3 regions of the Anabaena sp. FACHB-83 genome follow, and region 1 is predicted to be linked to each of the others. Evidence: predicted binding sites of a transcription regulator. Region 1 holds the regulator's gene; each other region holds the start of a gene.
The links. The regulator HrcA, encoded in region 1, represses chaperone genes, less so after heat shock. The targets are predictions, from matches to a motif close to TTAGCACTCNNGANTCNNGAGTGCTAA.

Region 1 (3,285 bases):
ACGGAACCAAACTGATTAACCAAAATATTTGATGATTTTTCCAACCCCGACGCGCCATATCATCTCCTAGCAACACCGGGAATAATAAACTCAGCAAGCAAAAATCTAAACTCATCACATGGATAAAGCGGTTAGTTTGCCACTGTTGGATAAAATCTTGCCAGTCTCCACCTTGCACACCATAAGCAACTAATATGCCTGCAATTACGGTGAGTATAATCCCAGTCACGCGAGCATCTAGCAGCTTGATGAAAATATTTTTTTTGCCAACAAATGCTTGATTTGGCTCTCGGAGAAATAAATAAGGTAACAAAGCAAAAGCACCTACACCAAAAGATGCAGTCGCAAATGGCCAAGCTGGGATTTTTTGATTTCTACCATCAATAAATGCTAATGCACTGTAGGCAAGAGGCCAAATCCCCATCAGATTAAACAAGGAAATCACTAGAGGGTTGATTCCTTGCCATTGTCCAAGAGAAAGTTTCTTGATTAACTCGAATGTATCAGGTTGATCAGGGGGTGCTAGGAAAAAAGCATAAACCACAAATCCCACCCACAGGGAAAACAGAGATACTTTCCTCAACATAAACTTAAAAATAAATTTATTTTAACGTTTTATGGTTCTTAAGAGTTTTGCTGCTTTATTGACCAGCCGTTTACGCTTGTAATGGAAGTAGGAAGACTCTTGAATTTTAACAATAATTGTTTCCAGATAATTACATGCAGTCTGGACATCTCCCTGGTGAGAGAGAATTTCCGCCAAGATGATATAGGCTTGTGGATGATTCCAATTTTGAATGTGGTTTTCTAGATGCTGTTTAGCGGCTTCAAATTCTTGTAAAGCAAACAATGTTTCGCCATACATTAAAGAAGCATCACCATATTTATAATCTGGGTCTATTTTTAATAGAGTGTGTAAATAAGACTTGGCAGAGGTGAATTTTTTATTTTTAATATCAATAAATGCTTCATGCCAAAGGGTTTGGAGATTGTCATCTTCGTTGTTAAAATCAGGCTGATTTAAGGCTGTTGGTTGATCAAAGCTTTCCACGTCATCTGAGAGATGATGACTGAAATTAACATACTGAGCAGCTTTTTTGATACTTTTTACTTTTAGTTTTACTTTGCGTCGTTTATGAGAGCTTGTCAAGTTGCGCCAATGCTTCTGAACTGGGATATGTCCTCGCGGTATCCAACGTTGAAAACAGTAAGCGATCGCCCCAAAAAAGTTGACAATAATTAAAACCCACAGCCATAACCGCTTGTCTGGTTCATTGCGAATACAGTCATAAAGCATGAATAACCAAAATCCGGTCATTAACAACAATCCCACAACTTTGATCATTAACTGAATTCCCTAGCCTATCTGCAAGTTTGATTTTTCCTCACAAAATGCGTTTCACTCGTTTGGGAACAGTCCTAGTTTCCGAGATGATACCCTAGTATTTCTGTAAAGTAGAAACGTATGAGGTAGGAAATTCCATTAAAACCTAGATTCAGTCAAATCATCAAGGGTTAGTAAAGATACAAACCTAGTCCGTGGGATTGCGAGAAAGCATTTAACTGAAAGCTTCAGACAGGTAATCGGCGGCGGCGGCTACTACTGCGATCGCACTTTCGTAATCTAGGCGCGTCGGCCCTAAAACCCCGACACTACCAATCGGTACAGAACCTCGACGGTAGGTAGAAGAAATTAAGCTGCAAGTACGTATCGGCTCTAAGGGATTTTCTGCACCAATTCGCACTGTCACCCTAGATTTACTTGCATCTTCTGTCTCTGGTTCATCAAAGATTAATTGGCATAATTTGTCTTGTTCTTCTTCTAGCAATTGCATAATTGTTTTGACTTGCTGCAATTGAGAAAATTCTGGCTGACGCAATACTTCTGTGACACCACGCACCATAATTTGTGTTGGGGTTGGTGCTTGAGTGCGACGGCTTAATTCCGCAACTGAACTTTTCAAGAATTCGCCATACAGTTGAAATTCTTGGTCTAATTCACTCCAATTTAAGTTAGCTATTTCTAATAAACTCCGCCCGCGTAAATGGCTATTTAAGAAGTTAGAAACTATCTGCAACTCCCGATCAATTACTTCAGCATCAAGTTGCAAATTTTCTTTTTCTGGTGGCAAATCCATCACTTTAGAATGGGTTTCATAGCCATCTGTGACTAAAATTAGCATGATTCTACCAGCTTCAATTTGCAACAGTTGTAAATGTCGCACTAAGGCTGTTGAAGTTTGGGGCATAGTAATCAAGCTAATACAACCACTTAATGTCGCTAAAATCTGTGCGGCTCCATGAATCAGGGCTTCCAAACTCCAATCTTCCCAATGCAGGCGTTGTTGGAGTGAAAGTTCTACTTCCTTGGCTAAGGTTTCTGTTCGTGTAGCGTCTCGCAAAGAAGGTGTAATTAACTGGTCAACATAAATGCGATAACCGGAGTCAGAAGGTATTCTTCCAGCTGAGGTATGTGGTTGATAAAGTAGCCCAGATTTTTCTAATGCACCCATCACATTGCGAATTGTGGCCGAGCTAACGCCTAAGTCATACTCTTCAACCAAAACCTTTGATCCAACAGGTTCTGCTGTCGCAATGTAGTGACGTATTGTTGCCCAAAGGATGTGCTGTTGTCGATTGGTTAACTGGACTTCCATAAGGTGTGTATTACCGAAAGCAAATTTAAGAAAAGTTTGAAAAAAATTTTTTGAGCTAATGCAAAAAAAGATTAATATTGGTTAATTAAGATAGCAAAATTTTTATCTATATTATAGTTACTTGCAGCAACATTAATTGAGTTGCTAACTCTGAACGAATTAATCTTTTCAGCTAAAAAAGCTGTTTGACAATTTAAAGTTTTTTAATTATTAAGTATCTTCCCACAAATTTTACAAATAAGTTGTATTGGTAGATACTTATTTTTCTCACCATTTAAGTTAGATGTCGTCAGGATAAATGCTGATTGTGATGAGTGGTGGTTCGGCTCCGCTCACCAACCGGGAGTAGAGGTGTGGTTCGGCTACTTCGGCTGCGCTCAGCACAAGTGCGCTCACCAACCTTGGGTGTAGGGGGAAGAAGCCAGGACAAATGACCAATGACTATTGACTAATATTGTGGGATTTCTGGGTCAACTAGTTGAGAATAAGCGGCGATACCACCTGTAATATTTTTGACATTTGTAAATCCTTGAGCAATCAACCACTGACACATCTGAGCAGAACGCACACCGTGATGACAAAGGACAAGGGTTTCAGCCTCTGGATTCAACATCGTGAAAATTTGTTC
Region 2 (3,285 bases), on a different contig from region 1:
CATACCGCCCATGTCAGGGACAGCAGGTTTTTTCTCTGGTTTTTCGACGACGATCGCTTCGGTAGTCAAAACCATCCCCGCAATCGAAGCAGCATTTTGCAAGGCAGAACGCACAACTTTCGCTGGGTCAATGATTCCCGCAGCAATCAAGTCTTCAAATTCTCCGGTAGCAGCGTTGTAACCAACGTTGAATTCGGTTTCTTTGACTTTGGAAACGATGACAGAACCTTCTGCACCAGCATTGTCAGCAATTTGACGTAGAGGTGCTTCTAAAGCGCGTTTGATAATGTCTGCGCCAATTTTTTCTTCATCATTGAGGCTGTTCTTAATCTCGTCAATTTTGGTAGACAAGTGAATTAAGGTTGTACCGCCACCAGGCACAATTCCTTCTTCAACGGCGGCTTTGGTGGCGTTGAGTGCGTCTTCAATGCGGAGTTTGCGGTCTTTGAGTTCGGTTTCTGTGGCTGCACCGACTTTAATCACAGCGACACCACCAGCTAATTTGGCAATGCGTTCTTGGAGTTTTTCTTTGTCGTATTCGGAATCAGTTTCTTCTAACTGCTTGCGAATTTGACCAATCCGTTTTTGAATTTCTGGCTTGGTGGTGCTACCTGCAACAATTGTGGTGTTTTCTTTATCAATTGTGATTTTGCGGGCAGTTCCCAAGTTTTCCAAAGAAGCAGTATCTAAGCTAAGACCAATTTCCTCAGAAATTAACTGACCATCGGTGAGGATGGCGATGTCTTGTAGCATAGCTTTGCGGCGCTCGCCAAAGCCAGGGGCTTTGATTGCAGCCACATTCAGCACACCCCGCGCTTTGTTGACTACTAAAGTTGCCAAAGCATCGCCTTCGACATCTTCGGCAATAATCAACAGTGCTTGACCCAAACGGGCAACTTTTTCTAGTACAGGGACTAATTCTTGAATACTGTTGATTTTTTTGTCAGTAATCAGAATCCGAGCATTTTCAAACTCAACAATCTGCCGTTCGTTGTTGGTGATGAAGTAAGGAGAAATATAACCTCTGTCGATTTGCATCCCTTCGACTACTTCTAATTCAGTGGTCAGGGATTTGGATTCTTCAACGGTAATAACACCATCTTTGGTGACTTTCTCCATTGCTTCTGCCAGCATTGCGCCGACTTCTTCATCGTTACCTGCGGAGACTGTGGCTACTTGAGCGATCGCAGAACCTTCCACTGGCTTGGCGATTCTGGCAATTTCTTCTACCAATGCCTCGATAGTTTTGTCAATGCCCCGCTTTAAGCTGATCGGATTAGTACCAGCCGCAACATTTTTCAAACCTTCTTTAATTAAAGCTTGTGCTAAAACGGTGGCGGTAGTAGTGCCATCCCCAGCAGTATCCTTGGTTCTTGATGCTACTTCTTGGATGAGTCTGGCACCAGTATTTTCTAAGGGGTCTTCTAATTCAATTTCTTTGGCAACGGTGATCCCATCGTTAACAATCTGGGGTGTGCCGAATTTCTTTTCTAACAGGACGTTACGACCTTTGGGGCCTAATGTAATTTTCACTGCATCGGCCAGGGCATTGACACCCCGTTCCAGCGCCCGCCGTGATTCTTCATCAAAGGAAATAATTTTAGCCATGTTTCACTTCTCTTGCGCTTCCTTTAGACAATTTAGCACTCACAGACTCAGAGTGCTAATAACCAAAACTGGTCAGATTATAAATGGAATTTATCAGGATTGGTACTGGTATGAAGTGTGAAGTTCCGCCCTGGGATCTTGAGACTTGAGTAAATACCAGTACCTTTTCTTAAAAAATTGATTAATATACATTTGATGCTCATGTAGGATACAGGCAGTAATGGTTGAATTGGGAGATGAATCTAGACAACTCCCTTAAGTCTCTGGGTATTGCCGACCCAAGCGGCATCGGCTGGTTGGCAGTAGTTTTCACGTTTCTCTTCGCTTGGCTAGTGACATGGCGCTTAATACCGACAGTACGCAAATTTGCCCTGCGAGTTGGTTGGGCTGATCAACCAAATGCGCGACGGCTAAATCGGGAACCTTTACCGAATGCTGGCGGGTTGGCTATCTATGCAGGAGTAATTGCCGCGTTAGTTCTTGCTAGTCTGTTACGACCAATTGAATTACAAAGTGTTTTGGCACAGGTTTTAACTGTGCTACTAGGAGGCTCAATCCTAGTATTAGTTGGCTTCATTGACGATCAGTTCGGTTTACCCCCTTCTGTGCGCTTGTGGACACAGATCATCACAGCCTTGTTGCTGGTGGCTAATGGCATCAGCATCAAAGTTGCCTTCGGCACACCCATAGACTCGTTTTTATCAATATTTATTACCGTGTTGTGGGTGGTTGGAATTACCAACGCGATCAATTTGATGGATGGTATGGATGGTTTGGCGGGGGGGATCAGTTTTATTACGGCGATGAGTTTGTTAGCAGTTTCCGCCCAATTTCCCAATAAAGCGGCGGCGACTTTGGTTTTGGCAGCGTTGGGAGGCGGGGCGTTGGGTTTCTTGCGCCACAATTTCCACCCCTCACGCATAATTATGGGTGACGCTGGAGCATATTTTTTTGGTTATGTTTTAGCTGCTACCAGTATTTTGGGTGATTTGCAGATAACTACAGTCTTTTCCTTAGTACCGACGGTTTTATTTTTGCTATTACCAGTGTTAGACACTACCCAAGTGTTTTTACGGCGACTATTAGCAGGAAAAAACCCCCTCAGTACTCCAGGTAAGGATCACTTACACCACCGTTTATTAGCTTGGGGATTCTCCCAAAGTCACGCCGCTTACACCCTTTGGACAATGACCTTAATGGGTAACTTACTGGCGATGACGATTCGTGGGATGCCTTTACCTGTGATAGTCGCCACCTGCACTGGCATTATTATTTTGTTGAGCTTCACCGTTTGGCAAAGAATCTTAAATAATGCGTAATTACATCACCATGCCACCATCTACGTTAAAGACTTGGCCTGTGATGTAATTTGCTGCGGGATCAGCAGCCAGAAAGCGCACCATCCCGGCCACTTCCTTTGGTTGTCCATAGCGACCAAGGGGGATAAATTTCAAAATTTCTTCGGTGTTGCTGAGATTGCTGGTCATATCGGTGGTGATAAAACCAGGGGCGACGGCGTTCACGGTGATCCCACGGGTTGCTAGTTCTTTAGCAACGGTTTTTGTAAAACCAATGACTCCGGCTTTGGCGGCGCTGTAGTTGGCTTGGCCTGGGTTGCCCATTTGTCCCGCCACGGAGGTAATATTAATAATTCGCCCAGAACGCTGTTTCAGCATG
Region 3 (3,285 bases), on a different contig from region 1:
GTTCCACAAAAGTGTAACCGTCCATTTCCGGCATCATTACGTCACAGATGATCATATCTGGAACATCATGCTCTAGAATTTCCAGAGCTTCGCGTCCATTTTCAGCAGTGACGACTTCATATCCTCTAAATTCCAAGTAATCCTTTACCAGCAAGATGAGGTTAGGGTCGTCATCAATTAGTAGAAGGCGTTTGTGATCTTTCATGCTGGGCTCTTTCATAGCAGTGGCACTTGTCGCGCTTCGATCCATCAAGGTCTTGAATGGTTATCCTTAATAATGGTGGATTTATCGAGATGTTGTCTTTTTTCCCACTTAACTTGCCTTTGCGTCCTCGAAGTCTCAAAAGCGGTTCTCACCTTATTTAAGACCACTAACTCATTGGCAAAAGTCCGGTAAGGATACGTAGAGCAGTAGTAATTATAATGCGCTATTATATATCGCTTTGAAAGGTACGGGTGAAAAAACACTGATTGAATAATAATCATCTGCCATTCACTAGTAAGTATTGGCTTGTGATGACCCCAGCTTTATAACAACCTGCACTTTCATCAGCGTACTGCTTTACTATATCCTGCGGATGTGAAGCCTTATCAGATGTTAACAAGCAAGTAGGGGAATTTCCGGCAAAGATGGGTTAAAAATGCAAATCTTCTACCACCATTATGCCGATCAAGTATGTTTGGATGATCCTCTCAGTAACTTGCAAATTTGCTTGGCGATACCAGACACCACCATCCGAGCAGAAAACCATTATCTGTCTAGAACAACAAAGTGGCAAGCAATTGTCTTGAATTGTCAAGATGCAGAGGGGTAAACTTTTATCGCTTTTCACCAAGTTTGAGTTCTTGATTAGCTGATTTAAGCCTTCCCAGAACTACCAAATAACTTGCTGTTAACCAGAGTTAGCAACTGTGTGGTCAGCACACATAAAAATATGTCGCTGATTTTTGGCAATTCCTAAAATTTTTACACAATTACTTAAGGTTTTCTTGTGGTCTACATATTTAATGGTTTGGTCGATGTGATAGTTGTTGAATCTTGGTATTGTTACTCATTTGTAGCTCCCTGTTTACTGTTCTATAACAATTTCCAAGCTTTGCAAATAAAGTTGACCATATAAAAATATTCGTAACTTACGGATGGAAATCAGAAAATTAAACCTAATTAGGTACTAATACTTAAGTGAACTTCCGATTACTGAGGGTTAGGGAGTGGGGAAAGGAGGGGTTTAGGGGTGTAAGGGTGTGGGGAAAAGAAGGGCAGAGGGGCAGGGGTGCAGAGGAGATGGGGAGTAGTGTGCAGTGAAACAAAGAGAAATTTTTATAGAAAGTTTTCTCCTCCGCTCCCTTGCTCCCCTGCTTTCTTCCAAGAGTTCGGAAACCCGTACATCACAAAATGTTGCCATTGCAGGCTTTTCTTCGGTAAATTAGCACTCAGGAGTTGAGAGTGCTAACTCTGGAGAAATTTGTATGGCAGCTGTATCTTTAAGCGTATCTACAGTTAAACCTTTAGGCGATCGCGTTTTTGTCAAAGTAAGCGCATCAGAAGAAAAGACCGCTGGTGGTCTTTACTTACCCGACACCGCCAAAGAAAAACCCCAAGTAGGGGAAGTTGTTGCTCTTGGAGCTGGCAAACGTAACGATGACGGTAGCCGTCAAGAGTTAGAAGTCAAAGTTGGAGACAAAGTGTTGTACTCCAAATATGCTGGCACAGATGTGAAACTCGGCACGGAAGAGTATGTACTGCTCTCTGAAAAAGACATTCTAGCAATCGTTTCCTAGTCAAAAGTCACAAGTCACAAGTCAAAAGTCCCTGGACAAATGACAAATGACAAACAACCACTGACAAAAAATAACTGACACAGGAAGATTAACAACTATGGCAAAGCGCATTATTTACAACGAAAACGCACGTCGCGCCCTAGAACGAGGCATTGACATCTTAGCTGAGGCTGTAGCTGTGACCCTCGGCCCCAAAGGTCGTAACGTAGTTCTAGAGAAGAAATTTGGCGCACCACAAATCGTCAACGACGGTGTGACCATCGCAAAAGAAATCGAATTAGAAGATCATATTGAAAACACTGGCGTTTCTTTGATTCGTCAAGCGGCTTCTAAAACCAACGACGCTGCGGGTGATGGTACCACAACCGCAACCGTATTGGCTCATGCGATCGTGAAAGAAGGCTTGCGGAACGTAGCAGCTGGCGCTAACGCCATCCTGTTGAAGCGCGGTATTGATAAAGCTACCACCTTCTTGGTAGAAAAAATTGCCGAACACGCTCGTCCTGTAGAAGATTCCAAAGCTATTGCTCAAGTTGGTTCTATCTCTGCCGGTAACGACGATGAAGTCGGTCAGATGATTGCCCAAGCAATGGATAAGGTGGGTAAAGAAGGTGTAATTTCCTTGGAAGAAGGAAAATCCATGACCACCGAATTGGAAATCACCGAAGGGATGCGCTTTGACAAAGGCTATATCTCTCCTTACTTCGCAACTGATCCTGAGCGGATGGAAGCAGTATTTGATGATCCTTACTTACTGCTGACCGATAAGAAAATCGCTTTAGTACAAGATTTAGTACCTGTTCTTGAGCAAGTTGCACGTCAAGGCAAGCCCTTGGTAATTATTGCTGAAGATATTGAAAAAGAAGCTTTAGCAACCTTAGTTGTTAACCGCCTGCGTGGTGTGCTGAACGTAGCTGCTGTAAAAGCACCTGGATTTGGCGATCGCCGCAAAGCTATGCTAGAAGACATCGCTATCCTCACCGGTGGTCAACTCATCACCGAAGATGCAGGTCTGAAGCTAGAAAACACCAAGCTTGATGGTTTAGGCAAAGCTCGCCGCATCACCATCACCAAAGACAACACCACAATTGTTGCTGAAGGTAACGAAGCTGGCGTTAAAGCTCGCATCGAACAAATTCGCCGTCAAATGGAAGAAACCGAATCTTCCTACGACAAAGAAAAATTACAAGAACGTCTGGCTAAATTGGCTGGCGGTGTAGCTGTAGTCAAAGTTGGTGCAGCCACCGAAACCGAAATGAAAGACAAGAAACTCCGCCTCGAAGACGCTATCAACGCTACCAAAGCTGCGGTAGAAGAAGGTATCGTTCCTGGTGGTGGTACAACTCTGGCTCACCTCGCTCCTCAACTCGAAGAGTGGGCTAAAGCTAATCTCAAAGATGAAGAGTTGACTGGCGCTTTGATTGTCTCTCGCGCATTACCAGCACCTCTGAAGAGAATTGCTGAAAACGCAGGTCAAAATGGCGCTGTCATTGCTGAACGTGT

Region 2: the regulator HrcA is predicted to act here: its motif matches at 1,641-1,667, upstream of groL (chaperonin GroEL).
Region 3: the regulator HrcA is predicted to act here: its motif matches at 1,428-1,454, upstream of groES (co-chaperone GroES).

What each region holds. Positions count from the first base shown of each region.
Region 1 covers NZ_JACJRY010000004.1:106,463-109,747, forward strand. Annotated here, with positions in the region: gene H6G79_RS06435 (DUF2834 domain-containing protein) at 1-586, opposite strand, end outside; gene H6G79_RS06440 (tetratricopeptide repeat protein) at 608-1,345, opposite strand; gene hrcA (heat-inducible transcriptional repressor HrcA) at 1,560-2,657, opposite strand; gene H6G79_RS06450 (rhodanese-like domain-containing protein) at 3,106-3,285, opposite strand, start outside.
Region 2 covers NZ_JACJRY010000003.1:344,371-347,655, reverse strand. Annotated here, with positions in the region: gene groL (chaperonin GroEL) at 1-1,608, opposite strand, end outside; gene H6G79_RS05650 (MraY family glycosyltransferase) at 1,845-2,927, shown strand; gene fabG (3-oxoacyl-[acyl-carrier-protein] reductase) at 2,928-3,285, opposite strand, start outside.
Region 3 covers NZ_JACJRY010000024.1:44,873-48,157, forward strand. Annotated here, with positions in the region: gene H6G79_RS23915 (response regulator transcription factor) at 1-250, opposite strand, end outside; gene H6G79_RS23920 (hypothetical protein) at 642-815, shown strand; gene groES (co-chaperone GroES) at 1,471-1,782, shown strand; gene groL (chaperonin GroEL) at 1,880-3,285, shown strand, end outside.